Regions from separate parts of the Ruminococcus sp. AF17-22AC genome, predicted to be linked through region 1. Evidence: riboswitches for the same ligand, from Rfam matches in the RefSeq annotation. Region 1 holds a riboswitch; the other holds the start of a gene.
What was found. A riboswitch is a leader RNA that binds a small molecule or an ion and turns the genes downstream of it on or off. The one in region 1 is predicted to bind FMN.

Region 1 (15,134 bases):
TGCTTGGAAGCATCGAGGAACAGGGAAAGCTGACCCCGGAACTGAAAAAACAGATTCTGGATGCGCAGACACTTGTGGTCGTTGAGGATCTTTATCGTCCTTATCGTCCGAAACGTCGTACACGTGCAATCATAGCAAAAGAAAAAGGTCTGGAGCCACTGGCAAATATCATCATGCTTCAGATGACAAATAAATCTCTTGAAGAAGAGGCAAAGGCATTTTTATCCGAAGAAAAAGGTGTGGAAACGATAGAAGATGCGATAAATGGCGCAAAAGATATCCTTGCAGAGCATATTTCTGATGAAGCGGATTACCGTATCTATCTCCGTAAACTTACCATGGACAAAGGAACTGTAGTATCTGCAGCAAAAAATCCTGAGGAATCTTCTGTTTATGAGATGTACTATGAATTTGAAGAACCGATCAAAAAACTTGCAGGACATCGTGTGCTTGCGCTGAACCGTGGTGAAAAAGAAAAAATGCTCACTGTCAAGATCAGTGCACCGGAAGACGAGGCAATGGGATGGCTTCAGAAACAGGTGATCACCAGAGATAATCCGGTCACAAAGCCAGTTCTCCGTGAAGTTGTAGAGGACAGTTACAAACGTCTGATCGCGCCGGCAATCGAGCGTGAGATCCGAAGTGACCTGACTGAAAAGGCAGAGGACGGAGCAATTCATGTATTTGGCAAGAATCTGGAACAGCTTCTGATGCAGCCTCCAATCGTTGGCAAAGTGGTACTCGGATGGGACCCGGCGTTCCGTACAGGCTGTAAGCTGGCAGTTGTAGATGAGACAGGAAAGGTTCTTGATACAACAGTTATTTATCCGACTGCACCGACAAATGATGCAAAGATACGTGCGGCAAAAGAAACCCTGAAAAAACTGATCAAAAAATATAATGTATCTCTGATTTCTCTTGGAAACGGAACTGCATCCAGAGAATCTGAACAGATCATTGTAGAACTTCTCAAAGAGATTCCGGAAAAAGTACAGTATGTGATCACAAATGAGGCAGGTGCGTCCGTATATTCTGCAAGTAAACTGGCAACGGAAGAGTTCCCGAATTTTGATGTAGGACAGAGAAGCGCGGCTTCAATCGCAAGACGTCTGCAGGACCCGCTTGCAGAGCTGGTTAAGATCACACCGCAGTCTATCGGTGTCGGTCAGTATCAGCATGATATGAACCAGAAGAAGCTTGGCGAAGCTTTAAGTGGTGTTGTAGAGGACTGTGTAAATAAAGTCGGTGTGGACCTGAATACAGCCTCCGCGTCCCTTCTGGAATACATTTCCGGCATCAGTAAAGTGATCGCGAAAAATATTGTTGCATACCGTGAAGAAAACGGCAGATTTGAAAGCCGTCGTGAGCTTCTCAAAGTAGCGAAACTCGGACCGAAAGCGTTTGAGCAGTGTGCAGGTTTTGCGCGTATCACCGGAGGCAAGAATCCGCTTGATGCGACAAGTGTGCATCCGGAAAGCTATGATGCAGCAAAGAAAGTTCTTGAAAAGCTTGGATACACACCGGAAGATATTACGGGCGGTAAGCTGAGTGGTATTTCAAAACAGATTAAGAACTATAAGAAGCTTGCAGAAGAGCTGGGAGTCGGTGAGCCGACACTTCGCGATATTGTAAAAGAACTGGAAAAACCGGCACGAGATCCACGTGATGAGATGCCGAAACCGGTACTTCGTACAGATGTACTTGATATGAAAGACCTCAAAGAAGGTATGATCCTTAAGGGAACTGTCCGTAATGTCATTGATTTCGGGGCATTTGTGGATATCGGTGTTCATCAGGATGGACTGGTGCATATCTCCGAGATGAGTGAGAGATATATTAAACATCCGCTTGAGGCAGTTTCTGTCGGGGATGTGGTGGATGTAAGAGTACTTGGAGTGGATATGAAGAAGAAGAGAATCAGCTTGTCCATGAAGGGGATTAAGTAAAATAAAGTAAATAGTATATAAAGGATCGGCAGATATTCGCTGCCAATGACTAAATGTGAGGATGATGTGTGCAGGATGAATGTGTATCGAGTTCAGAAACGGCTTCATCGTCCAGAAATACTAAGATTATTCCCTGTCTGTTAAATACATGGATCAAAAGTGCAAAACTCGCCTGACGGCTCAGACATTGCACTTTATGATCCATAACACAGCCAGGATATAATCAAGTATTTCTGTGGACTCTTGCAGATGTTTCGGAACTTAATACACATGCACCTGCACGAGTATTCTCTCACCACAATAGGTCATAGAGCGAATATCAGCCGATCCTTTTTTGCCTTGTCGTTTTTTACAGCAATCCCCATCGTCCTGGACAGCGCTATTGCTAGTGGTGCGTGGGAAGGAAGCAGTGTAGCGCGCCATCGAAATTATCCTATTATAGATTGCTTTGAACGGCGCGTGGTCCGGGTACCCTCCGGGCAGGAGGTAGCTGAGCACCGGATGGAAGGGGAAATATAAGAAGTTATTGAAAATAATAAAATTAAGGGAAATGCTTGTGTAGGGATTAGAAAAGCATCGAATTTCAGCAACAAAAACATAGATGATTCATTCGACAACTACCTGTAATTAAAAAAGATATGGTTCGTCAGCCTCTGCAGAAATCCGAGAAGTTCTTAGGAATGTTCCGGATGCGTTATTCATAAAAATCACACTGTCTGAGCGTCAGCGAGTTTGTGATTTTTATGAATGCAATTAGCATTCGGATTATTCCTTAGCACTTCCGGATTTCGAAGCTGTTGACGAAACCATATCTTTTTATATTTCATATATAACATAAAGAATCATATAATTTTTATAGGATGCGTGAAAACAATAAATTTACTTATTTCCCATCCTAGCTCAGCAGAGCAGAATCATTACTAAACTCCTGTCCGCTTGCTTTCTCAAACTGATCCAGCAGATTTCTCACGGTGAGTTTCTTTTTCTCCTCGCCCTGAATATCCAGAATGATCTTACCTTCCATCATCATGATCAGACGATTTCCATGTGTGATCGCATCCTGCATATTATGAGTGATCATCATAGTTGTCAGATGGTCACGGTTGACGATCATTTCTGTGATTTCAAGTACTTTGGCTGCGGTCTTCGGGTCGAGGGCAGCAGTATGCTCATCCAGAAGCAGAAGCTTTGGTTTCTGCAGTGTAGCCATCAGAAGTGTCAGTGCCTGACGCTGTCCACCGGAGAGAAGTCCGACCTTGGAAGTAAGACGGTCTTCCAGTCCGAGACCTAAAACTTTCAGCAGTTCTTTATATTCTTCACGTTCTTTCTTTGTGATTCCCGGTTTCAGTAAACGTGTTTTGCCACGGCGTTTTGCAAGAGCAAGGTTTTCTTCGATTCCCATAGTAGCAGCAGTTCCGGTCATAGGATCCTGAAATACACGACCGAGATATGCGGCTCTTTTGTGTTCGGATAATTTGGTGACATCGATACCATCGATAATGATCTGTCCTTCATCGACCTGCCATGTGCCGGCAACTGCATTCAGCATGGTAGATTTACCGGCTCCGTTACCACCGATAACAGTAACAAAATCACCTTCATTCAGTGTGAGGTTCAGACCGTTCAGAGCCACTTTTTCATTGATGGTTCCCGGATTAAATGTTTTATATATGTTTTTCAGCTCAAGCATCAGTTGTTACCTCCACGTTTCGTAGGTTTTGTAAAATATTTTGTTTTCCAGTAAGGTACTGCAAGGAAGACAGCTACAACAAGTGCAGACAGCATCTTCAGAAGGTCAGTGTCGATTCCGAGCCAGATAACTGTCTGAAGTACCAGATAGTAGAGAATAGAACCGAATGCAACACTCAGAAGACGAAGTGCAAAATTGCGGAAAATACGTCCGAAGATCGCTTCGCCGATGATGACTGCAGCAAGACCGATAACGATTGCTCCACGTCCCATGTTAACATCGGCAAATCCCTGATACTGTGCCAGAAGTGCACTGGAAAGTGCAACCAGACCGTTGGAGATCATCAGGCCGAGTACTTTACATACATTGGTATTGATTCCCTGTGCACGGGACATATTCGGATTACATCCGGTAGAACGGAGTGAACATCCGAGTTCTGTTCCGAAGAACCAGTAGAGAATTGCAATCAGCACGACGATAAAAATGGCAACGATCAGAATGGTATTCTGATAAAATGGAACACCTTTTACATTACGAAGGGAAACAAGAAGATTGTATTTGTTTCCGTTGACTGCCTGATTTGCCTTACCCATGATCTTGAGGTTGGCAGAGTAGAGACCAAGCTGTGTCAGGATTCCGGCGAGGATTGCCGGGATTCCCATGAAGGTGTGAAAGATTCCGGTTGCGAGTCCTGCAAGCATTCCGGCTCCGGTAGCGGCAAGCATGGACACCCAGATATTATGCCCGCTCATCAACATCATGACACAGACAGCACCGCCGGTACACATGGTACCGTCAACAGTCAGATCGGCAACATCCAGAATACGAAAGGTAAGATAGACACCGATCGCCATGATTCCCCAGATCAGCCCCTGCGCGGCTGCACCCGGGAGTGCGTTTACTAAGCTAAGAATATTCATTTTGTGATTCCTCCTGACGACACAGAAAGCGAGAAAGGATATTCCTCTCCCGCTGTCTGTATAAATTTGTGTTTTGGGCTTAATTATGAGAAAAATTATTCAGCTTCTTCAGTTGTTTCTTCTGCTGTATCGTCTGCAGCATCTGCATCGTCCTCAGAAGTTTCTTCTTCTGCGTCTGCACCGATTGCAACATAGTCATCCGGAACTTCGATTCCGAGTTCTTTACAGATTTCCGGATTGTATTCTTTTGTGAACTGTGGTGCATACTCGATCGGCATTTTGGAAATATCTTCGCCGTCTACCAGAACTTTCAGAGCCATCTTACCGGTAGCAACACCGAGGTCATAATAGCTGATGGAAAGAGTGGCAACACCGCATCCCTCGCAGATACCTTCTTCACCGGCGATTACCGGAACTTTCTCCGGAAGGCAGATGTTGTTGATGATTTCTGTGTTGGATGCAACGGTGTTATCTGTTGGTAAGTAGATAACATCACTTTCTGTAGCAGCTGTTGTAGCTACGGAAGAAAGATCGTTGGAATCTGAGAATGCATAGTATTCACAGGTGTAACCCAATTTTTCAAGAGCTGCTTTTACTGTATCTACCTGATACTGGGAGTTTGCTTCTGCGGAGCAGTAAACAAGTCCGACATTTTTGGCATCCGGGAAGAGCTCGTTAAGCATTGCTGCCTGATCTTCAAGTGGAGCAAGGTCTGAGGTACCGGAAATATTATTTCCAACAGTTCCGTCAAAATCGTCAAGGTCAAGTGCTACACCGTATTCTGTAACAGAGGTTCCGAGAATCGGGATATCTGCAGTACCTGCTGCAGCTGCCTGAAGAGCAGGAGTTGCGTTTGCAAGAATCAGGTCTACATTATCGGAAACAAAGTCTGTGATGATAGTAGAACAGGTATTGGAATCACCCTGTGCGTTCTGCTCATCAAATGTCACTTTGTCGCCAAGTTCTTCTGTAATGGCATCTTTGAATCCCTGTGTTGCAGCATCCAGAGCCTCGTGCTGTACGAGCTGGCAGATACCGATGTTATAAGTTTTATCGTCGGCACCATCTGCTGCAAATACGCTGACACCACCCATGCCAACTACCATTGTTGCAGACAGAACGCCTGCTAAAATCTGCTTTTTCATATTTTAAGTCCTCCTGTATTGTTGATTCACGTTCGAATCGAATTAACTTTTTAAAGTATAACGCTTTAACGCGAAGAAGTCAAGAAGTAATAAAGAAAATGACTCAAAATCAACATAAACGGAATGAAAAAATAAATAAAGTGAATATATTTTGCGGATTCCTTTCTTATAAGTATACAAAAAAAATTAGGGTGTCAAATAAATAATGCGTTTTTGCTTGAATTTATTGACAATTCACAAAATGGAATGTATAGTAAAAGCACTTGCAAAGAGGCGTAACAGAAATTGTTGTGCCTCTTTTGTTCGGTAACAGGAGTAAGAGGAGAAATGGAGGAAAGAAAGATGAAAAAAGCATTGGCAATTGGACTTGCAGCAGCAATGGCAGTTACGATGACAGCACCTGTATATGCAAGTGACGACAGTGAAAGTGGTGCAGGCATTGCAAAAGAAGATTTAAAGATTGGTGCGATTTACATCGGTGATGAAAACGAAGGCTATACAGCTGCACATATGGCTGGTATTGATGAAATGGTAGAAAATCTTGGACTTGATGATTCACAGGTTATTGAGAAAACACTGATCGGTGAAGACGAAGGATGCTATGATGCAGCAGCAGACCTTGCAGATCAGGGATGTCAGATTATTTTTGCAAACAGCTTCGGTCATGAGACCTATATCCTTGAAGCAGCAGGAGAGTATCCGGACGTACAGTTCTGCCATGCAACAGGAACTCAGGCAGCAGCAAGCGGACTTTCCAATATGCACAACTATTTTACAAATATTTATGAAGCTCGTTATGTATCCGGTGTTGTTGCCGGTCTCAAACTGAATGAGATGATCAAAGACGGCACAATTACAGAAGATAACTGCAAGATGGGTTATGTTGGTGCATTCCCATATGCAGAGGTTATTTCCGGATATACTTCTTTCTATCTTGGTGCTAAGAGCGTATGCCCATCCGTAACTATGGAAGTTAAATACACAAACAGCTGGGCAAGCTTTGACCTCGAAAAAGAATGTGCAGATGCACTGATCTCTGACGGATGTGTCCTGATCAGCCAGCATGCAGATACTACAGGTGCTCCTACAGCTTGTGAAACAGCAGGTGTTCCTTGCGTTGGATATAACATCGACATGACATCCGTTGCTCCGAATGAAGCACTTACATCCGCATCTATGGACTGGGGTGTATATTACACATATGCAGTACAGTGCATGCTTGATGGAACAGCAATCGACACTGACTGGTGCAAAGGCTTCTCCGAGGGTGCTGACAAGATCACACCTCTCAATGAGAAAGTTGTAGCAGAAGGAACAGATGAAAAAGTAAAAGAAGTTGAAGATGCACTTGCAGATGGATCCCTTCATGTATTTGATACTTCTACATTTACTGTAGATGGCAAAGAACTTACTACCTATAAGAAAGACGGCAGTGATACAGAATACATTTCTGACGGATACTTCCATGAATCAGAATATGGTTCTGCACCGGCATTTGATATAGCAATCGACGGAATTACATCCATCACAGAATAAGACTTTTGAACAGGCGGAGCTGCTTGCCAGCAGCTCTGCTTTTTTACTTTGCACATCAAGGTGACGCGTATGCTGGTTTTTGTTATATGTGTAAAGGAAATCTCCGATTGGATATGGAGGTTTCTTTTGCACATATGACAATTTGTGATATGGAAATCAGGTCATAAAGGGATGACTTTATGACTGGGATAAAAGGAGGGAATGACAGTGGGAGAAACTTATGCACTTGAACTTAAAGATATTTCCAAGCGTTTTGGATCAGTCCAGGCGAATGATCATGTAAATCTCACGCTGAGAAAATCGGAGATTCTTGCAATCTTAGGTGAAAACGGAAGCGGCAAGACGACTCTGATGAATATGATTTACGGAATTTATTATCCGGATGAGGGACATATTTTTGTAAATGGTAAAGAAGTAACGATCCGTTCACCAAAAGATTCCTACGAACTGGGAATCGGTATGGTACATCAGCACTTTAAGCTTGTAGATGTGTTGACAGCAGCCGAGAATATCGTATTGGGACTGCCGGGTAAGGCAAGACTCAATATGAAAAAAATCACGGAAGATATTCAGAAACTGGTAAATAAATATGGTTTTGATCTGGATCTTTCAAAAAAAATATACGAGATGTCTGTTTCGGAAAAACAGACTGTAGAAATCGTAAAAATGTTGTACCGCGGTGCGAAAATACTGATTCTTGACGAGCCGACCGCGGTGCTGACACCGCAGGAAGCCGACCGTCTGTTTGATATTTTGCGAAATATGCGTGATGACGGATGTGCGATCATCATTATCACACATAAACTGCAGGAAGTGCTGGCTTTATCGGATCGTGTGGCGATTCTTCGAAAAGGACAGTACATTGATACTGTGGAGACCGCAAAAGCAAATGTGCAGAGCCTTTCCGAGATGATGGTAGGCGCTAAGGTCGATCTGAATATTGAGCGTCCGAAACCGGAAAATGTTAGGAAACGTCTGGTGATCGAGGGGCTGAACTGCAAAGATAAAGATGATGTAAAGACGCTGGATGATGTTGATCTTTCGGTCAATACAGGCGAGATTCTCGGTATTGCAGGTATTTCAGGAAGCGGACAGAAGGAACTTCTGGAAGCAATTGCCGGATTACAGGATGTGGAAAGTGGTTCAATCCGTCTGCTGGATGACAATGGCGGAAGTATGGAGCTTTCCAAAATGGATTCCATTTCTATTAATGAAGCGGGAATCAGTCTTGCGTTTGTCCCGGAAGACCGTATCGGTATGGGACTTGTCGGAGACATGGATATGACCGACAATATGATGCTTCGAAGCTACCGCAATGGAAAGGGACCTTTCCTGGAACGTAAAGGACCGAGAGAACTGGCCACAAGGATTAAAGATCAGCTCGAAGTTATGACTCCGAGTATTTCTGCTCCGGTTCGTCAGATGTCCGGTGGAAATGTGCAGAAAGTTCTGGTTGGCCGTGAGATCGCACAGAGCCCGAAGGTACTTCTTGTTGCATTCCCGACACGTGGTGTGGATATCAATACTTCTCATGTCATCTATCAGCTTCTCAATGAGCAGAAGAAAAAAGGTGTTGCTGTAGTCTGCGTAATCGAGGATCTGGATGTGGTACTCGAACTTTGCGACCGTATTGCCGTACTTTGTGGAGGCAGAATCAGCGGAGTGGTTGACGGAAGGACTGCAACAAAAGAGAGAATCGGTCTTCTCATGACGAAACATGAAAAAGGAGGGGCTGTCAATGAATAAAGAACCTTTCTTACAGGTAAGCAAAAGAAGAAATAAGGCCGGATGGCAGGAAAGACTTCTGATTCGCTTTATAGCACTGATTCTTGCACTGATTGTGTGTGGAGCAGTAATCGTAGCACTGGTCAAAATGAATCCAGTGGATGTATATAAGGCAATCTGGGACGGAGCAATGGGTTCCGAGCGCCGTATCTGGCAGACGATCCGTGATACGATGGTGCTTCTGTGTATCGCAATCGGTCTGGCACCGGCATTCAAAATGAAATTCTGGAATATCGGTGCAGAAGGTCAGATTCTGATTGGTGGAGCATGTTCTGCAGCAGTGATGATTTATGCAGGGGATAAAATGTCTCCGGTAGTGCTTCTGATCGTGATGTTTGTTGCAAGTGCGCTTGGTGGTATGATCTGGGGAATGATCCCGGCAGTGTTCAAAGCATACTGGAATACAAATGAAACTCTGTTTACCCTGATGCTGAACTATGTTGCCATGCAGGTTGTTACATACTGCATCGTTTTCTGGGAGAATCCCAAAGGTTCCAACACGGTTGGTATTATCAACCAGACAACCCAGGCCGGATGGCTTCCGGAGCTGTTTGGTCAGAAATATGGATGGAATGTACTTATTGTTCTGATCTTGACTGTCGGTATGTTTATCTATCTGAAATACTGCAAACAGGGTTATGAGATCGCAGTAGTCGGAGAGAGCGAAAACACTGCAAAATATGCAGGTATCCATGTAAAGAAAGTCATTATCCGTACTATGGCAATCTCCGGTGCAATCTGTGGTATTGCCGGATTTGTTATTGTCAGTGGTGCAAGTCATACAATTTCCACTGCGACAGCTGGCGGTCGTGGATTTACGGCAATCATTGTTGCATGGCTTTCCAAATTTAATACTTTTATTATGGTAGCTGTTTCTTTCGGTATTGTATTTATGAATCAGGGTGCGGTACAGATTGCAACACAGTATGGTTTGAATGAGAATGCATCCGATGTTATCCTCGGTATCATTCTGTTTTTCTTGATCGGTGCAGAATTCTTTATCAATTACAGAGTTAAGCGTGCGAAAAAATAGGAGGTAGATGCAATGAGTGTACTGATAATTTTTATTCAAAAAGCTATTGTCCAGGGCATCTGTATTCTGTATGGTGCGCTTGGGGAGATTATGACAGAAAAATCCGGCAACCTGAATCTTGGTATTCCGGGAATTATGTATATGGGCGGTATTGCCGGACTGATGGGAGCTTTTCTTTATGAAAAAGACAATCCGGATCCAAATGCTTTTATAGGTGTACTGATTTCTTTTGTATGCGCATTTGCATGCGCTATGATCGGAGGTCTGATCTACAGTATCCTGACGATCACGCTTCGTGTAAATCAGAATGTAACCGGTCTTGCACTGACCATCTTTGGTACAGGGTTTGGTAACTTCTTCGGTGGTTCAATTTCCAAACTTGCAGGTGGTGTCGGACAGATTTCCGTAAAAGTGACCGGAAGTGCCTATACAGCCAAAATTCCGGGACTTTCAAAGATTCCGGTGATCGGTGATATTTTATTTAATTATGGTTTTATGACATATCTTTGTGTGATTGCAGCGGTTGTACTGTCTTTCTTCTTATTTAAAACAAGAGCGGGACTGAACCTTCGTGCAATTGGGGAAAATCCGGGAACTGCGGATGCAGCAGGTATCAATGTTATCAAATATAAATATTTGTCTACGTGTATCGGCGCAGGTCTTGCAGGTCTTGGCGGACTCTATTTCGTAATGGAATATTCCGGTGGAACATGGACAGACAATGGATTCGGTGACCGCGGATGGCTTGCTGTTGCGCTGGTAATCTTTGCACTGTGGAAACCGTTGAATGCAATCTGGGGTGCATTCCTTTTCGGAGCACTTTATATTCTGTATCTGTATATCCCGGGACTGGGACGAAGCATGCAGGAAGTATTCAAGGCACTGCCGTATGTGGTAACGATCATTGTACTTGTGTTTACAAGTTTCCGAAAGAAGAAGGAACATCAGCCGCCGGCGGCATTGGGATTACCGTATTTCAGAGAGGAACGATAAGGATAAAGGATTCCCGGTAACGTGGGATAATTATTGAGAAAACTTCGGTGGGATTTTCGATGAAGGTTTCTCCGGATACGACTCAGTTCAGAACTTCTGAGATTCCATGATGTACAGAACTTTGCTAAAAACGATACGGAAAATGCTGAACTCGCTGACGCTCAGACAGCAGCATTTTCTGTATCAACGCAAAAACCTGTACGATCAGGAATCTTCGCGAAGTTCTTCAGGCGAGATCGTACCGGAGAACCTTCACGAAAATCTTCAGCCGGAGTTTTTTATTTCCGCCCTTTACCGTACTTTATCTGAGATAGCGGCGCTGCCGCGGGTGAAGTCGGGAGCCGCGGGGCGCCCCCGGTGGGCACCATTGCAATATAAAATGGAAGATGAACGACAGAAATATGCAGAAAGGGAGTAGCTGGCTATAAACATATCGGATTCAGAAACATCTGCAAGAGTCCTTAGAAATACTTGGGTGCATACTGGATGCGTTATGGAGAAAAAGCACATTGTTTGAGCCGATAGGCGAGTTTTGTGCTTTTTCTTCATGGTTTTAGCAGACAGGATATAGCCTTAGTATTTCTGGGCGATGAAGCCGTTTCTGAGTCCGATATGTTTAACAGCCAGCCGTCCTTCCGTCACATTTCACACTATATTTTCCAATTTTATATTGCATTCTTATAAAGTTAGATATATAATACAGTCATGTAAAAGAAAATTCTTCGGGGCAGGGTGACTGAATACAAATCAGAATTCCCTACCGGCGGTAAAGTCCGCGACCCGCGTAAGGCGGCTGATCCGGTGACTGATCATAAGTCAGAATTCCGGAACCGACAGTAAAGTCTGGATGAGAGAAGAACACGAATAATTCATACGTGCTCAATACCCCGGGAAGAAGTCTCCGGGGATTTTTTATGCATGAGAAAGCCAACCAACAGAACCTTTCTAAGGCATAACGTAGAATTTTCTTTTAAAAAAAGAACAATTCAAAGGAGAGACAAGTATGAGTGAACAGGTTTTAAGAAATGGAAACGTAATGGAAAGAAGCCGCACCAGAACGATCACACAGATCGCAATGCTGGGCGCGCTGGCAGGAGTATTAATGAATATTGAGTTTCCGATCCCGTTCCTGGCACCATCTTTTTACCAGTTGGATTTCTCAGAGATTCCGGTACTGGTTGGGACATTTGCCATGGGACCTGTAGCAGGTATTCTGATTGAAGTTGTAAAGGTTCTGGTACACCTTGTAACAATGGGGACAGTAACAGCAGGAGTTGGTGATTTTGCAAACTTCATTTTCGGATGTGCATTTGTGGTACCGGCAGGACTGATCTACAGACTGCATCACACAAAGAGTCGTAAACATGCTGTACTCGGAATGGCAGCAGGAACGCTCCTTACAACAGCCGCAGCCTGCCTGATGAATGCCTTTGTACTTCTTCCGGCATATGGCAAAGCATTTGGAATGCCGATCGAAGCATTTATTGAAATGGGAGCTGCAGTCAATTCTTCCGTACACAGCCTTCTTGGATTTGTGGTACTGATCATCGTTCCGTTTAACTTATTTAAATACACCCTCACTTCCGTAATCGTATTCTTTATTTATAAGAGAATCCGTGTTATCCTTAAAGGAGACTGATCATGTCAGCCTGCAGACCGTATCTTTATATGGCTGCAGGCTGTTTTAAAAAGATGTATGGTATACTTCATGCAGAAAAGAGGAAACCTTATGGGAAAGATTCATAATGTGGAAAAAATGACCGACAATCGTTTTGTCAATCTGTATCATGTAGATGCTACCAGCGTACACAACACTCCGGTATCCTATTATGTGGCATCCAGGGCAAATGATGTACCTTCATTGAAACTTAAGACCGGGCGTAATGATCCGGACGGTGTAATTATCTACAGCATTTACGGAGAAAAAAGAGACAAAGTCGTTCTGGTGCGCCAGTATCGCTACACACTCGGGGACTACATCTATGAATTCCCGGCAGGGCTTGTCGAGTCGAACGAAGATTTTCATGAGGGGGCTGTCCGTGAGATGTATGAAGAAACCGGACTGAAATTCGAACCTCTGAAAGTCAATCCGGCATTTGAAAAACCATACTTTACAACGGTTGGTATGACTGACGAATCATGCGCGACAGTTTATGGATATGCAAGCGGTGAGATCAGCAAGGAAGCACAGGAAGATACAGAAGAAATTGAAGTCGTCCTGGCAGACCGCAATGAAGTAAAACGAATCCTCAAAGAAGAGCGAGTGGCAATCATGTGTGCATATATGCTGATGCATTTTCTCAAAGATGAAGAACCATTTGCATTCCTCGAAGACTGAGGCCAGACTGCATATTATACCGGTGAAAATTTCGGATTGCAGTCGAAATATACTGATGCCTAAAAGGTATAAAAAAACATCATAAAAACTATAAAATTACAAAAAGAGCGGGTTGACAAAAACTCAATGACCATGTTATATTTTGTTTGGTTGTAGTGTGTAACTCGATTTAGGAGGCATTAACTATACATAACAAGGAGTGTTTATGTATATTAGTGTCTTTTTTTGTACAAAAACCGGTTAAAAAGCGCTTTTATATGTACTCACTTCTGGAAAAATATACAGAAGGAGAGTCTCAAATGAAAGACAAGATTTTTAGTGTTTTACAGCGAGTAGGAAGAAGCTTTATGCTCCCGATCGCGATCCTTCCGGTAGCCGGACTTCTTCTTGGTATCGGAAGTTCTTTCACAAATGCAACGACGATCGAGACATACGGACTGACAAAGATCCTGGGCGACGGAACGCTGCTTCATTCCCTGCTTGTGATCATGAACAGTGTAGGAAGTGCAGTATTTAATAACCTTCCGCTGATCTTTGCAGTTGGTGTTGCCATTGGTATGGCACAAAAAGAAAAAGAAGTTGCAGCTTTGTCCTCAGTAATTGCATTTTTTGTAATGAATACAGCAATCAATGCGATGCTGACGATCACAGGACAGATCCTTGATAATGGCGAGATCGCAGAAAACGTTCTGGAAGGAACGATTACTTCTGTCTGCGGTATTCAGTCCTTACAGATGGGTGTGTTTGGCGGTATTATCGTAGGTCTGGGAGTTGCAGCCCTGCATAACAGATTCTACAAGATACAGCTTCCGAATGCGCTGTCATTCTTTGGAGGAACCCGTTTCGTACCGATCATTTCCACGATCGTGTATATGTTTGTCGGAATCCTTCTTTACTTTGTATGGCCGGTAGTTCAGACCGGAATTTACGCTCTGGGCGGTCTGGTAACAGGCTCCGGCTATGTGGGAACACTGATTTTTGGTCTGATCAAACGTGCACTGATTCCGTTCGGTCTGCACCACGTATTCTATATGCCATTCTGGCAGACAGCCGTTGGCGGTACGATGGAAGTAGCAGGACAGATGGTACAGGGCGGTCAGAATATTTTCTTTGCGCAGCTTGCTGACTCTGCAAATATTGCACATTTCAGCGCAGATGCGACAAGATACTTCTCCGGAGAGTTTATTTTTATGATCTTCGGTCTTCCGGGTGCGGCACTTGCTATGTATCAGTGTGCAAAACCTGAGAAGAAAAAAGCAGCAGGCGGTCTTCTTCTGTCTGCAGCACTTGCATGTATGGCAACCGGAATTACCGAGCCGCTGGAATTTTCCTTCCTTTTCGTGGCTCCGGCACTGTTTGCTGTTCAGGTTGTTCTGGCAGGTACGGCATACATGATCGCACATATGCTGAATATTGCCGTAGGACTGACTTTCTCCGGCGGTCTCCTCGACTTCTTCCTGTTTGGTATTCTTCAGGGAAATGCAAAGACAAGCTGGATAAGAGTTATCCCGGTTGGTATTATTTATTTCTTCTTATATTATTTCATTTTCAAATTCATGATCAAAAAGTTCAATTTCAAAACTCCTGGTCGTGAAGATGATGATGTAGAAATCAAGCTTTATACAAAGGCTGATGTAAATGCCCGCAGAGAAGCACAGAACGGCGAGGGCGGAGAGATGCTTTCAGATCCTGTCAGCGAGGCAATCACACGAGGCCTTGGCGGTAAGAAAAACATCAACGATGTAGAC
Region 2 (15,134 bases), on a different contig from region 1:
GAAGAAAAAATAAACCGGGCAGTTACAGAAATCCGGCAAATGCTGGCAGAGGAAGAAAAAGTCACAGTTCCAAAACTGGTAAAAAGGACAGGCTTGTCCAGAGGATTCTTCTATAAGAATGAGACGGTCAGAAAAGAAATGGACCGGGCACTGGAACGGCAAATGGGAATGATCAATCCGAAAAGATACATCGGAGATATTGTGATGAAAAATCGGATCAACTTACTGGAGCAACAAATCCGGGAACTGAAACGTGAGAAAGAGCAAGTCGAACAGGAAAATGAAAGACTGAGAAAAGCATTGAATAAAAAAGATTTGAATGTGCTGAAAAATTTATAAATAAGAGCGAAAGCAATCTACAGCAGCCGGGAGAAGATTCCTGGCTGTTGCAGTTGAGATAAAACGAACACTGGGAGAAACGGTGTCACGAAAAGTACAGACAGGAAAACATCACCTGCCAGAAAAGCAACACGGTACACTCGTGTCTCTGCCGTTAAAGCCAGCGTTTTAGAGGGATGGGAGAGGGCTACCCAATTTTATGGATGAAGCGACTGCTTCCCTGGATGTGGAAAATGAAACTCTGATACAGACAGCCCTTTCCCGTCTGATCGCAGATAAAACCGTTCTGGTTATCGCCCACAGAATGCGTACCGTAGCCGGAGCGGATAAGATCGTTGTCCTTTCTGATGGCACCGTGGCAGAAGAAGGATCACCAAAGGATCTGGAAGAAAAGAATGGTGTATATGCCCATATGGTAAAACTGCAGACAGAAAGCCAGAATTGGAAACTTGGGTAAAGAAGGAGGAAATGTAATGAACAAGAACCATTGTAAGCAGGAAAATATCCGACTTGGTACCCACGGAGAAGACTATGGAAGCCGGATGTCCAACCCTGTCTTTTACATCATTGGCGGAATCATGGAACAGGTTCATCGAGTCGTTCTTTCTCATCTGGACTATGACGGCGAGGGGAAGATTCTGGAAGTAGGCTGCGGCTCCGGAGCATTGACAATCCGTTCAGCTCTGACATGGCCGAAAGCAAAAGTGATCGGTGTTGATCACTGGGGCGCTGTGTACAATTACAGCAAAGCACTCTGCGAGAAGAATGCTGCCAGTGAGGGCGTGGCTTCCCGCTGTGTATTTCAGCACGGTGATGCGAAGCAGCTGGATTTTCCTGATGAGAGTTTTGATGTAGTCATCAGCAACTATGTCTATCACAATGTTATGGGTGCTGATATGCAGAAACTGCTGCTGGAAAGCCTGCGGGTATTGAAAAAAGGCGGCGTCTTTGCACTTAACGATGATATGAAACAAAAGATGTACGGTGACATGGAAGGTTTTGCGCAGAAACTGCGGGATATGGGGTATGAGGAAGTACGACTCGTTGATATCGCACAGGAAGCTTTTGGCTCCCACCGTCGGGCTGCCATGATGATGCTAGGGTCTTCCCGGTTGCTTGTCGGCAGAAAGTAATGTATCAAAACAGGAGGTTTGGCTATGTCCAAGTTAGGAGTCGTGGAGGATACACTGTTCGTCCCTATGCTGGGAAGAATTTATGCTAGTGAGCATTACCCGCAAATTTTATATGATAAAAAAGCATTGGAATTGAAAAAGAAGCTGCCTTCAGACTTGATTAAACAGAATATGCAGAGCCAGTATACCCTTTTGGCCTCTGCTTCCCGGTCTGCTAATATGGATCGGATTATTCGGACTTTTCTGGAATGCAGACCGGACGGTGTGATTGTCCAGTTGGGCTGTGGTCTGGAAACAACCTATCACCGATGTGATAACGGAAAGACACACTGGTATGCCATGGATCTGCCTCATGTGATCGAATACCGGCGGGGACTTCTTCCCGAACCAGAGAGGGAATTATATATTTCCGGGGATGCCTTTGCAAAGGATTGGATCAAAAAAGTTCGCAATGATGTACTTGATGCTCCTATTCTCGTTACTGCAGGCGGGTTATTTCATTATTTTGAGGAACATAAGGTCATTGCCCTTCTGCGTATGATTGGGCAATTTGGAAATATGGAAGTTGTTTTTGATACGGTGAACAAAAGAGGAATGACCATGATGAAGAAAAAATATATGAAACAGGTCGGCCATGCCGATGCACAAATGTTCTTTTATGTGGATTCAGCGGAAGAACTGGCAGCAAAGATCGGGGGTAATGTGAAGGTGATTGCGGAGGAACCATACTATCGTTACATCCCTAAAAATGACTTAAAGCTATCCACAAAGGTCAGTATGACAGTTTCTGATCAATTCAAGATGGTAAAGATGATACATCTAAAACTATAGTGGATATACAATATCAGAGAGAGAGAACTTTATCATTTTTTCGGACGCACTGATGAAACACCATCAAAAGCCGCCTTCTATCACCAGCGTGCAAAATTAAAAGATAATGCACTATGGGAACTTTTGGCAAAAGTATTGGCTAATCCAGAGATGTGGGCATTGCTCAATTCATTGGCGAAAACGATGAAGTAATGAAAAATAGTGAAAAAATAGTGTAATTTTAATGAAAAAACAATCCATAAAACGATATAATATATGGATAAAATGAGGATATTTATTGTGTATATGGATATTCTATCTCCATCAGTAAACTAAGTAAAATAAAAATTCTGCTTTACAAACAACAAATAAAGTATTAAAATAAACAAAAAGATATCTTCAGGGCAGGGTGAGATTCCCTACCGGCGGTAAAGCCCGCGAGCCGAGAGGCATGATCCGGTGAGATTCCGGGGCCGACAGTACAGTCTGGATGGAAGAAGATGATAGTACAGTTGATTTTTTGTATGAATGAATGTAGTATCAGAGCTCTGAGATGGTGATCCATTTCAGAGCTTTTTATATAGGAAAATCAGACATTCATTTATCAATCATATGTAACAGATCAATTCCACCCTGCAGATATTTCTGCAGGCTTTTTTTGTATCTGGTACATCGTTTTCGAAATAACTATACCATTCACTTGTCTGTGAATCCGATTGCACATGTTTAAAAGCCTCGGCGTAGCCCAGGCAAAGAACAGGAATAAGAAAGAAGGAATAGAAATGACGGATCAGGAATATATGCTTCGGGCTATTCAACTGGCCAAAAAAGGAGAAGGCTGGACGAATCCAAATCCTATGGTAGGGGCAGTGATCGTAAAAGACGGAAAGATCATCGGGGAAGGCTATCATAAAAAGTATGGAGAACTTCACGCGGAACGTAATGCAATTGCTTCTCTTACAGAATCAGCAGAAGGTGCGGTGATTTATGTCACGTTGGAGCCTTGCTGTCATCATGGTAAAACACCTCCATGTACGGAAGCGATCATTGAACAGAAGATCAGAAAAGTGGTGATCGGTTCCAGAGATCCGAATCCGAAAGTGGCAGGAAAAGGTGTACAGATGTTAAGGGAAGCCGGTGTAACAGTAGTTGAAGATTTTATGAGAGAAGAATGTGATCAGCTGAACCCGGTGTTTTTCCATTATATTACTACGAAGACCCCTTATGTGGTAATGAAGTATGCCATGACACTGGATGGGAAGATCGCAACGAAAACAGGAGCATCAAAATGGATCACCGGAGAATCTGCACGAAAAGAAGTACAGCATATGCGGCATCAGTACATGGGAATCATGGCTGGTATTGGAACTGTGCTTACAGATGATCCGATGTTAAACGTCCGGGTAGAAGGCTGGAAAAGTCCTGTCAGGATTGTGTGTGACAGTAAGCTCAGGATCCCGCCGGGCAGTCAGATTGTAAAAAGTGCGGAAAAGTACCGGACGATCGTGGCTTATGCAGAACAGAAAAATGCAAAAGAGAAAATAAAAATATTACATACCATGGGAGTTGAAACCATTTACTGTCCCGACGAAAAGAATCAGATAGACCTTAAGAAGCTGATGGCAGATCTTGGAAACAGAGGCATTGACAGCATCCTCCTGGAGGGAGGAGGTACGTTAAATGACAGTGCACTGCGAGCTGGAATTGTAAAGGAAGTACAGGCTTTTGTGGCACCAAAGCTGTTTGGCGGTGTGGCTGGGAAGACACCGGTAGAGGGTATTGGAGTTGAACTGCCGTCTGAAGCAGTGGAACTGAAATATACAGATATCTGTCAGATCGGTGAGGATATCCGGATAAAATGTCAGGTGTGTGATAAAAAACAGGAGGAATCATGTTTACAGGAATCGTAGAAGAGAAAGGAAAAGTCCGTTATATACAGCTGACAGGGGAATCAGGGATTCTGGCAGTGAAAGCCCGGAAAGTCCTGGAAGGGACAAGGATCGGTGACAGTATCGCTGTGAATGGTGTGTGTCTGACAGTTACGTCGATTCAGCCGGACGGATTTACTGCCGATGTGATGGCAGAGACGATCAGAAGAAGCAGTCTTGGCAGCTGCAAGGCCGGAAGCCAGGTAAACCTGGAACGTGCAATGGCTGCAGACGGCAGGTTCGGGGGACACATAGTAAGCGGCCATATTGATGGGACTGGCGTGATACGTTCCATGCTCCGGGAAGAAAATGCCATCTGGGTATCAATTGAGACATCGCCACAGATTTTGCATCTGATCGTGGAAAAAGGATCCGTCTGTATTGATGGGATCAGCCTGACAGTTGCAAGGGTTGATGAAGCTGGTTTTCAGGTGTCGGTCATTCCACATACAGGAGAAGAAACCACTCTTTTGGAAAAGGTGCCGGGGGATCTGGTTAATCTGGAAAATGATGTGATCGGAAAATACGTAGAAAAACTGCTTGGCATCAGAAAAAACGAAGAAGAGAAAAAAGAATCCGGAATTACGATGGAGTTTCTTGAAGAATTCGGGTTTTAGAACAGGAGGATATACACTATGTCACAAAATTATCAGTACAACACAATTGAAGAAGCACTTAGGGATCTTAAGGAAGGAAAAATAGTTCTGGTCACAGATGATCCGGACAGAGAAAATGAGGGAGATCTGATATGTGCGGCAGAGTTTGCGACCAGGGAAAATATTAATTTCATGGCGACCTATGCAAAGGGTCTTATCTGTACACCGATGAGTGCAGAAATTGCGGCGAGATTGAACTTTCCGCCGATGGTTGCGGAGAACACGGACAATCACAGTACAGCATTTACCGTGGCAGTAGATCACGCAGATACAACCACAGGTATCTCTGCGGAAGAGCGCTCCTATACTATCATGAAGTGTGTGGATGATCAGTCAAAACCGGAGGATTTCAGAAGACCGGGACATGTGTTTCCGCTTATTTCCAGAAAAGGCGGGGTTTTGGTACGAAATGGCCATACAGAGGCAACAACAGATCTTATGAGACTTGCCGGACTGAAAGAATGCGGCGTGTGCTGTGAAGTTATGAAAGAAGATGGAACTATGATGCGTACATCACAGCTATGGGAAATGGCAAAAGAGCATAACCTTACATTTATTACGATCCGTGATCTGCAGGATTATATAAGAATACATGAAAAGCATGTAAAGGAGGAAGCCGTTGCAAACCTCCCGACGCAGTACGGTGATTTTAAAATGTATGGTTATATCAATGATATTACAGGAGAGCATCATCTGGCACTGGTAAAAGGTGATCTGGGAGATGGTGAGGATGTGCTTTGCCGGGTACATTCGGAGTGTCTGACAGGGGATGCATTCGGATCGCTCAGATGTGACTGTGGCCTGCAGCTGCAGACAGCGATGCGCCAGGTAGAAGCAGAAGGCCGAGGAATCATTCTGTATATGAGACAAGAAGGCCGAGGAATCGGACTGATCAATAAGATCAAAGCATATGCGCTTCAGGAGCAGGGATACGATACTGTGGAGGCTAATGTGAAGTTAGGGTTTGCACCGGATCTCAGAGAGTACTGGGTCGGGGCACAGATACTGTCAGACCTTGGTGTGAAATCATTAAGATTACTGACAAATAATCCGGATAAAGTCTATGGACTTGGCGAATTCGGACTGAAGATCAATGAGAGAGTACCTCTGGAGATTCCGGCACAAAAGTATGACCGGAAGTATATGAAGACGAAGCAGGAAAAGATGGGTCATATTTTTAAAGAAATAAATTTATAAAAAACAGCAAATATCAGGAGGAAGAAAAAATGAGACAGATCAATTTAGTAGAAGGAAAAGTAGTAGCACCGGAGGGAATGAAGGTTGGTATCGTGGCAGCGAGATTCAATGAAATTATTGTGAATAAATTATTGGGAGGGGCAGTCGACGGACTGGTAAGACATGGAGTAGAAGAAGAGAACATTACTGCAGCATGGGTACCGGGAGCATTTGAGATTCCGATTACAGCACAGAAGATGGCACAGTCAGGAAAATATGATGCAATTATCTGCGTTGGAGCTGTCATCCGTGGAGATACTTCACATTATGATCTGGTGTGTAATGAATCTGCCAAGGGAATCGCACAGGTTGAACTTGCAACAGGAATCCCGGTTTTATTCGGAGTGATCACGACTGAAAATATCGAGCAGGCTATTGCGCGTGCAGGAAGCAAAGCGGGAAATAAAGGCTATGATTGTGCATTATCTGCGATTGAGATGGTCAATCTGATGAAGCAGCTCTAAAAGACAGGAAAATAAATGATGACAAAAACGATCATATTCGATTATGATGGAACGATCCATCATACCCTTGGAATCTATGAACCGGCATTTCGTGAAACCTATCAGTGGCTGACAGAACAGAAGGTTACCGAAGAACGGGAGATAGGCTCGGTGGAAATTGCCGGCTGGCTGGGACTTAACAGTAAGGAGATGTGGAATACATTTTTGCCGGAACTGGATCAGAGCTATAAAGAGCAGGCAAGCAGGATGGTAGGAGATCTGATGGTAAGACAGATCAGGAAACATAAGGCAGTGTGGTATCCGGGAGCAGAGGAGATGCTAACAGCTTTGAAGAACCGGGGATATCACCTTGTGATCTTAAGTAACTGTAAAGCTTCATATCGTGAGGCACACTGGAAGGAATTTGGGATGGAACGATGGTTTGATCGTTTTTTTGACTGTGAATCATACAGATTCCGTCCAAAGACAGAAATTGTGCAGGAAATCATCCGGGAATATAGTGGCCCTTATCTGGTAGTCGGAGACAGGAGACAGGATCTGGAATGTGCCAGGTCCTGCAAAAGCCCTTTTATAGGATGCCTGTATGGATATGGTGAGAAAGGGGAACTGAATGGGGCTGATTATTATGCAGAACATATAGAGGATATACTGCAGATGGTGATATGATTTTTGCAATATAAAAATCTGAAGGAAAAAAGTTAAAAATAAGTACTTCTGTAAAATAAAAGGATATAGAAAATTTGCAACAACTTGTTGCAAATTCTGAGGCGGGGATGATTTTAGGATAGTCATAGTGATAGAGGTAATCCACTTTCCTAACCCCATCTGTACAGTAAAGTTCTCAAGTCCAGTTGTACAAAGCGCTACTGCACGGGGAACCAGATGGAATGCATCTCCACTTCCTAAAAGAACTGCCATAATTCCAAACATGGTAAACTGTCGGTTTCCTTTGCCTTTGCGGATCATTTATAGATTTTACTGTGGAAGATTTTGCATAAAGTGTTTTCCGTGCTTGTGTGTACCATTATCTGATATCAAAGCAGTACAGGGTGATTCCGGCCATGCACAGGTCAATATGATTACGGATGCGTACTCTCATATTCCGGATGATGACCAAAGGAAAAATGCAGAGCTTTTTAAAGAAGCATTTTATGAGAAAAAGAATCTGAATCCAGAGAGGCGGGCGTTGCTCAATTCGTTGGCGAAAACGATGAAGTAATGAAAAATAGTGAAAAAATAGTGTAATTTAGTGAAAAAACAATTCATAAAACGATATAATATATGGATAAAATGAGGATATTTATTGTGTATATGGAGATTCCTATGAGAGACTTTGATTCTATTGTAAGTCCTGCAAAATTGTTAACACCTGAAATTGTTCAGATGGTTAGCAGCATCCATGAACATAAAGGCAAACAGGAATTATTTCTCGAAGCCAATGTAGATGAATTGAAAACACTCTTAGAAGTTGCATTGATTCAGAGTACGGGAGCATCCAACCGAATCGAAGGTATATTTACAAGCGATAAGCGTTTGGAAGAATTGGTAAGTCAAAAAGCAGAACCCCGCAACCGATCTGAGCAGGAAATTGCTGGTTATCGTGAAGTACTTTCCACAATTCACGAAGGCTATGAATATATCGATCCAAGACCGAACATTATTTTGCAGTTACATCGAGATCTGTACTCCTATTCACAGGGATCTGCTGGTGGAAGTTATAAGAATTCCGATAATGTAATTGCAGAAACAGATGCCGAGGGTCATCAGAAGACACGTTTTATTCCAGTTCCCGCATTTCAGACTGCTGAAGCGATGGAAGAACTTTGCACTCGCTTCCTTGAAGCATCGGAGTCTTTCTAAGCCTGATAGAATTAAAGCGGTTATTGATAACAAGGTTGGCAAAATTACAAAGAAAGAAATCATGGAGCTTTGTCCTGATATAAGCAAAATTACCGTGGAAAGGACTTTGACGAATCTGGTTAAGAGTGGGTATATCGCAAAAGTTGGTGCAGGTTCATCTACTGGTTATGTCCGTGTTTAAAAATATGAAAGCAGCTTATAAATTTGCCAGTCAAAACCGGCATTTTCTTAGCAAAAATCATTGCCTTTTATGTCGGCTTCTATAGCCGTAATCCTTTAATATCTTTAATACGTGATAAGATCGTATTGCAGCTGCAGCTGATAACGCCGGGAAGTGTATCAATGACTGTGTGCAGGAAGTGTTCCATTTCATCACTTGATGAAGCAACGGCATGTACATGCAGCTTGTCTCTTCCTGTGACACGGTAAATCTGCGTGACAGTATCATTATTATGTAATATATCTGTCACCTGCGACAGATGGTCTGGTTTTATCTCGATTTCAAAATAGCATGAAACAGCACCGCTGATCTTTTGAGGGTTTATTATAGTTGTATATTCTTCAATTATGCCTTGTTTCTCCAGAGCCTGAATCCGGGCTTTTACTGCCACTCTGGAAATACCGGTTTCTTTACCGATATCAGAGTAAGAAATACGCGCATTTTCTATAAGCAACTGGATGATTTTCTGATCCAGTTCATCTAAACCGTTCAGGTACATAAGTGTCCCTCCTGTAAAATAATATCTTCCGGATATTAAATATCATATCATTTATTTAGCTGAAAGTAAACGTGGGCTTGACTTAGCAGCTGTAACTACATATAATTGTTTCATAACGTAATTTAAAACTTGCGTTTTGAATCTATGGAATAGATTCTGGTGAAGAAAAAAATAAGTGAAATTATAAAGGCTTTGGAGGAATATGATAATGTCAAAAGATGAATATCTGATCACAGATACGCCTCTTAAAGCGTTGACGGTTTTTGCAATGCCAATGATTTTGGGCAGTTTTTTTCAGCAAATATACAATATGGCTGACTCTATCATCGTCGGCCAATTTGTTGGCTCCTCTGCACTTGCAGCTGTCGGGGCCTGCGCAGCGCTGACCAATGTTTTCATTTGTGTGGCACTGGGAGCAGGTGTCGGTGCCGGTGTGCTCGTGAGCCGCTATTTCGGTGCCAGGGAGTATGGAAAAATGAAGACCATCGTGTCAACGTCCTTGTTTAGCTTTTTAATTCTAAGCATAGTCCTTGGTGTTTTTGGCTTTTGCTTTTCCAACTCGATGATGAGGGTATTACAAACCCCTGGCGATATACTGAATGATGCAGTGTTATATCTGCGGGTCTATTTTGTGGGTTTTCCGTTTCTGTTTATGTATAATATTCTTTCCAACATGTTTACTTCCATTGGTGAATCAAAAATCCCACTGGGACTCTTGGTATTCTCGTCAATCTTAAATATTTTTATGGATCTTTGGATGGTGGCCGGACTTGGTCTCGGTGTGTTTGGTGCAGCCCTTGCGACTCTTATAGCACAGGGGATTTCTGCGGTGTTTTCACTTTTTCTTTTCCTTAGCCGGATGCGTCGATATAAAAGTCGCTTTGACTGGTTTGACAGGCAGGAGTTATATTCCATGCTTCAAATTGCTGTACCTTCGGTTCTTCAGCAGTCTACAGTGTCCATCGGTATGATGATCGTACAGGCTGTTGTAAATCCTTTCGGTACACAGGCACTTGCGGGGTATGCGGCGACGATGCGGGTAGAGAATGTTTTTTCATTGATTTTTGTATCCATTGGCAATGCGGTTTCCCCATATGTTTCCCAGAATCTTGGTGCAAAGAAAATTGAACGGATCAAAAAAGGATATCATGCTGCACTGGTGTTAGATGTATGTTTTGCAGTTCTTGCTTTTATAGTCATTGAAACATTGCATACTCAGATTTCCTCACTATTCCTTGGTAAAGATGGAACTGCCCTGGCTTATCAGGTATCCGAGGGTTATATGAGATGGCTCGGTTACTTCTTCATCTTTATGGGAATCAAAATGGCAACCGATGGGGTTCTTCGTGGTCTTGGAATCATGCGCCCGTTCCTTATTGCAAATATGGTGAATCTGGCGATCCGCCTGTCGGTTGCTTTGATTTGTGCACCGCGTTTTGGCATTGTATTTGTCTGGCTTGCTGTACCAGCAGGTTGGTTTGCAAACTTTTTAATATCCTATGTGGCTCTTCGGAGATCATGGCCGACTGATAAAGAGGTGCAATCCCGATAGCCTAAAGTAATTTAAAAGGAGAAATTTATAGTATGAACGATAAATGTGTAGTATTGAATGCAAAGAAAATGAATTTTGATGGGAAGCTGGATTTTTCCGTTTTATCTTCTGATGTTACAGTATATGATGATACAACAGAACAGCAGCTGTCAGAGCGTATTCAGGGTGCAGATATCATTGTAACAAAGGAGATGCCTGTGAGTGCAGAAATGATACAGAAATTTCCGGAATCTGTTAAACTGATCTGCGAGGCAGGTACAGGATATAATAATATTGATCTTGAAGCAGCACGAAAGAAGGGGATTACAGTCTGCAATATCCCGGCATACAGCACAGAACGTGTGGCACATACTGCGATCATGATGATATTGAATCTGAGTTCTGCAATGCAGGTACAGATGAAGATGCTGGCATGCGGAAATCATGACAATTTTACCAGAAATCTTCAGGTTCCGCATGTTGAGGTAAATGGAAAAACACTTGGTGTTATAGGTGCAGGACACATTGGCAGGAAAGTTATCCAGATCGCACAGGCTTTGGATATGAACATACTTGTATATACCAGGACACCGAGAGAGGATGAGAAGGGGATTCGCTATGTGTCGCTTGAGGAATTACTCAAGAATAGTGATTATGTTTCCATGCACTGCCCATTGACGGAAAATACAAAACATATGATAAACAAAGAGTCTTTATCACTTATGAAGCCCTCAGCGTTTATCATTAATACTTCAAGAGGTGCACTTATTGATGAGACTGCTCTTATAGAAGCATTGGAAAATGGTACGATTGCAGGAGCCGGACTTGATGTTCAGGAAACTGAACCACCTGAAGAAACCAACCCTCTTTATACTATGGATCATGTCCTTTTGACGCCACATATGGGATGGAAAGGTCTTGAGACAAGACAGCGGTTGGTTTCTATTCTGGCGGATAATATAAAGCAGTTTATGGAAGGGAATCCGATCAACGTTGTATCAGGTCTATAGTATCTGGCAGCAAAGTGATGATATAACTTCCGGGTTTGCAGAGTGAAAAAAATATAATTACAATCAATAAGTCAGTGCTTTGATATCTTCTTCCAATATAGCAGGAATAACATAAACAATAGAATTACTGGAAAAAATAAGTCCGAATAGTCGTCAGAAACGCTGAGAAGAAATTATTCTCAGCGTTTTTTGAACATTACTATAATGTCAAGGAATCTTCTGCATCTACCCCACATCTGTAAATTTCCATCAAGATACAGTCTCGCATATTCTAGTGGTTCATCAATGGCAAGTGTGTTTAATGCACAATCTGATCCGGGTGTGGTTCTCAAATTCTTTTCTGCTTTCCAGCAGTCAATGCGAAGCATATAGCCTGCACTGATATAAACATCAATGCTGTTTCGTCCGGGATTATATTCTGCAAATATTGTTCTCATCGTATTTTATCTCCTTATCGTTCAATCAATTATTTGCTACAAAAATCAGAAGCATTTCAATCAGTTCACCATGTCACTTTTATTTTGTGTTATACTGTTTTACATAATTTTCTTGGTCTTGTATTTTCCCTTATCAGAGTTCGTAAACACTGGCGGGACGATATAACACAAGGGAAACAATAAGGGAAAGCTCAATCGAAAGTTGTAGTAAAGGAGGTTTACAATGGGGTTTTGGATTTTTATGTTGATTATGGATTTGCTTCTTCCATTTACGATGATTGGTTTTGGAAGATATTTTATGAAAAAGGCTCCAAAGGAAATAAATTCAGTATTTGGATATCGGACTTCGATGTCTATGAAGAACAAAGACACATGGGAATTTGCTCATAAATATTGTGGTAAAGTTTGGTATGTCTGTGGAATGGTTATGTTGCCGATAACAGTAATATTCATGCTTTTAGTAATTGGAAAAAATGAAGATTGTGTTGGGAGTATAGGAGGAATTATCTGTGGTGTTCAACTTATTCCTTTAATTGGATCTATTCTCCCAACAGAAATAGCATTAAAAAAGAATTTTGATAAGAATGGAACAAGACGATAAATTCAAGTTTTTGAAACTGAGAAATTGGTATTTTAAGAGGAGGTATGTATTATGAATATAGGATTTTGGTCATGTATAATTTTGGTTATACCATTTGTAATTATAGGTGTGTTATTTGCGATTTTTAAGGAAAAAGCAACTAAATTTGTTTCAGGATTTAATTCATTTTCTAAAGAAGAACAGGCAATGTATGATAAAGCTCAGATCTCTCGTGATATAAGAAATCAGTGCTTCATATGGACTGTTATAATGTTAGCAGGAGCGACATTATCCTGCTTTTTAACCCCATATATGGCTATACCAACCTATATTATTTGGTTAGTTCTGTTTTTTAGAGAAGTCCACTTTGATAACCATAAAGCGTTTAAAAAATATTTATTAAAATAAATTATTGTTTGCAGGAGATGCTTATTTATGAAAAAAGGAATAAACAAATCAATCTTATTTTACATTGCATCAGTTCTGTTTTTCATAGCGTCAGCTATTGGCTTTACGAGTGGAAATGAAAGTTCTATGGCTATAATATGGTTATGTCTTGGTTCTTCATTTCTTTGCTTGGGTTCGACTCATAAGAAAAAGGAAAACAATACAGATGATAAATAATTTCCTGCTTGTATTGTTGGAAAATCGGAATTCATAGAGTTCTTTTGTGATTTGCAACTGCTGGTTGACAGATTTACAGCCTGAAATGGTGGAATGCAAACAGCAAAACTGTTATATTGAGCTCATAAAATCTGCAAAAGGAGAAAAAAATGATTTTAGCTGATAAGATTACAGAGGAAAGAAAAAAGAATGGATGGTCACAGGAAGAACTAGCCAATCAGTTGGGCGTATCCAGACAGGCAGTATCTAAGTGGGAAAGTGCAGGAGCTGTTCCAGATTTGCAAAGAATTTTACAGATGTCGGAGCTATTTTGTGTTAGTACAGATTACCTATTAAAAGATGAAATGAAAGCAGAAAATATCACCTATCACGAAAGTACTGAAAGCTATGCAGAACCGTTGAAAAAAATAACTATGGAGAATGCAAATGAATTTCTTGACATGAAAAGAAATGGATCCAAAGTAGTGGCAAATGCAACAAGTATGTGTATCTTAAGTCCAATATTATTGATTGTTCTTGTGACAATGGCAGAAGATAGCGTATTTCATGTTTCGGAATCTCTGGCAACAGTATTTGGATGTGTTTTTTTGCTTGGAATGGTTGCGGCAGCCGTCTTTTTGTTTATTACATATGGAATGAGTGAATCACATATGGAACATTTTGAAAAAGAATGCTTTGAAACAGAGTATGGTGTATCTGGAATGGTACGAGAAAAAAAAGATTCCTATGAACCAATTTTTATCAGAGGAACAGCTGTTGGGGTAGTGCTTTGTATACTGGCAGTGATTCCGACAATTATTGCCGAATCTATGGAAGCGTCCGACTATTACTGTGGTCTTTCCGTTGGATTACTGCTATTCATACTTGCAATAGGAGTGAATCTGTTGGTTCGTGTTGGGATGGTAAAAAGCAGTTACGATACCCTTCTTCAGGAAGGCGAATATACAAAAGAAGAAAAACTGTTTAAGAAAAAGACTGACACGTTTTCTGGTGTATATTGGTGCTTGACTACAGCGATTTACCTTGCATGGAGCTTCTGGACGATGAGCTGGGATATTACATGGATTGTATGGCCGGTTGCTGGTGTTTTGTTTGCAGCATTGCTTGGTGTGGTGAAAATGGTGTTAAAGAATGGCAGTGAAACTTAGCACTATATTTAAGATGGAGTTAAGTTTATTTTCCGCATATTATACGCATCCAGAAATTCAAGTTTGACGGAGTAATAAATATGAAAATCCGAGAAGTGAATGAGAATAAAAAGCAATTTATAGCATTATTGTTATTAGCTGATGAGCAGGAAAATATGATTGATCACTATCTTGAAAAAGGTACTATGTATGTACTTGAAGATGGTAATGTAAAAGCTGAATGTGTCGTTACTGATGAAGATAATGGAATACTTGAAATTAAAAATATTGCAGTTGATCCTCAGAATCAAGGACAGGGCTATGGGAAAGCATTGATTGACTTCCTTGCAAGTAAATATGCAGATGAATATTCTATTTTGCAGGTTGGAACAGGTGACAGCCCGTTGACCGTACCGTTTTATGAAAAATGCGGATTTGTCCGATCTCACAATATTCCGAATTTCTTTACGGACAATTATGACCACCCAATTTATGAGTGTGGTGTACAGTTAATAGATATGGTATATTTGCAAAGATGTTTATAACTTCCAGTTTGTCTTGCTGTGTTCAAATCACAAAAAGGTCATCGTTTCACGATTATGGTAAAACGATGATCTTTTTTATTTCTTCCAGTAACAGATTAGCAACAGGAGTGAATCTCCTTTTTGTTGTTTACCTAT

Region 2: another riboswitch for FMN. It lies ahead of ribD (bifunctional diaminohydroxyphosphoribosylaminopyrimidine deaminase/5-amino-6-(5-phosphoribosylamino)uracil reductase RibD); the one in region 1 lies ahead of DWW86_RS13660 (ECF transporter S component).

What each region holds. Positions count from the first base shown of each region.
Region 1 covers NZ_QRXT01000011.1:26,019-41,152, reverse strand. The annotation lists gene DWW86_RS13705 (Tex family protein) at 1-1,946, shown strand, start outside; gene DWW86_RS13700 (ABC transporter ATP-binding protein) at 2,842-3,636, opposite strand; gene DWW86_RS13695 (ABC transporter permease) at 3,636-4,556, opposite strand; gene DWW86_RS13690 (ABC transporter substrate-binding protein) at 4,652-5,701, opposite strand; gene DWW86_RS13685 (BMP family ABC transporter substrate-binding protein) at 6,044-7,237, shown strand; gene DWW86_RS13680 (ABC transporter ATP-binding protein) at 7,439-8,983, shown strand; gene DWW86_RS13675 (ABC transporter permease) at 8,976-10,055, shown strand; gene DWW86_RS13670 (ABC transporter permease) at 10,068-11,048, shown strand; gene DWW86_RS13665 (hypothetical protein) at 11,155-11,466, shown strand; FMN riboswitch at 11,763-11,911, shown strand; gene DWW86_RS13660 (ECF transporter S component) at 12,052-12,687, shown strand; gene DWW86_RS13655 (NUDIX hydrolase) at 12,778-13,386, shown strand; gene DWW86_RS13650 (PTS sugar transporter subunit IIABC) at 13,686-15,134, shown strand, end outside.
Region 2 covers NZ_QRXT01000014.1:12,006-27,139, reverse strand. The annotation lists gene DWW86_RS15125 (DUF6262 family protein) at 1-339, shown strand, start outside; partial or broken gene DWW86_RS15120 (ABC transporter ATP-binding protein) at 539-796, shown strand; gene DWW86_RS15115 (class I SAM-dependent methyltransferase) at 813-1,472, shown strand; gene DWW86_RS15110 (class I SAM-dependent methyltransferase) at 1,497-2,303, shown strand; FMN riboswitch at 2,674-2,788, shown strand; gene ribD (bifunctional diaminohydroxyphosphoribosylaminopyrimidine deaminase/5-amino-6-(5-phosphoribosylamino)uracil reductase RibD) at 3,065-4,192, shown strand; gene ribE (riboflavin synthase) at 4,174-4,827, shown strand; gene DWW86_RS15085 (bifunctional 3,4-dihydroxy-2-butanone-4-phosphate synthase/GTP cyclohydrolase II) at 4,846-6,063, shown strand; gene ribH (6,7-dimethyl-8-ribityllumazine synthase) at 6,102-6,566, shown strand; gene DWW86_RS15075 (HAD family hydrolase) at 6,582-7,232, shown strand; partial or broken gene DWW86_RS17625 (hypothetical protein) at 7,350-7,532, opposite strand; gene DWW86_RS17455 (hypothetical protein) at 7,579-7,785, shown strand; gene DWW86_RS15060 (Fic family protein) at 7,890-8,426, shown strand; gene DWW86_RS15055 (Lrp/AsnC family transcriptional regulator) at 8,687-9,145, opposite strand; gene DWW86_RS15050 (MATE family efflux transporter) at 9,354-10,697, shown strand; gene DWW86_RS15045 (2-hydroxyacid dehydrogenase) at 10,730-11,686, shown strand; partial or broken gene DWW86_RS15040 (DUF6061 family protein) at 11,886-12,123, opposite strand; gene DWW86_RS15035 (SdpI family protein) at 12,347-12,724, shown strand; gene DWW86_RS15030 (DUF3784 domain-containing protein) at 12,776-13,111, shown strand; gene DWW86_RS15025 (hypothetical protein) at 13,139-13,327, shown strand; gene DWW86_RS15020 (helix-turn-helix domain-containing protein) at 13,477-14,475, shown strand; gene DWW86_RS15015 (GNAT family N-acetyltransferase) at 14,556-14,999, shown strand.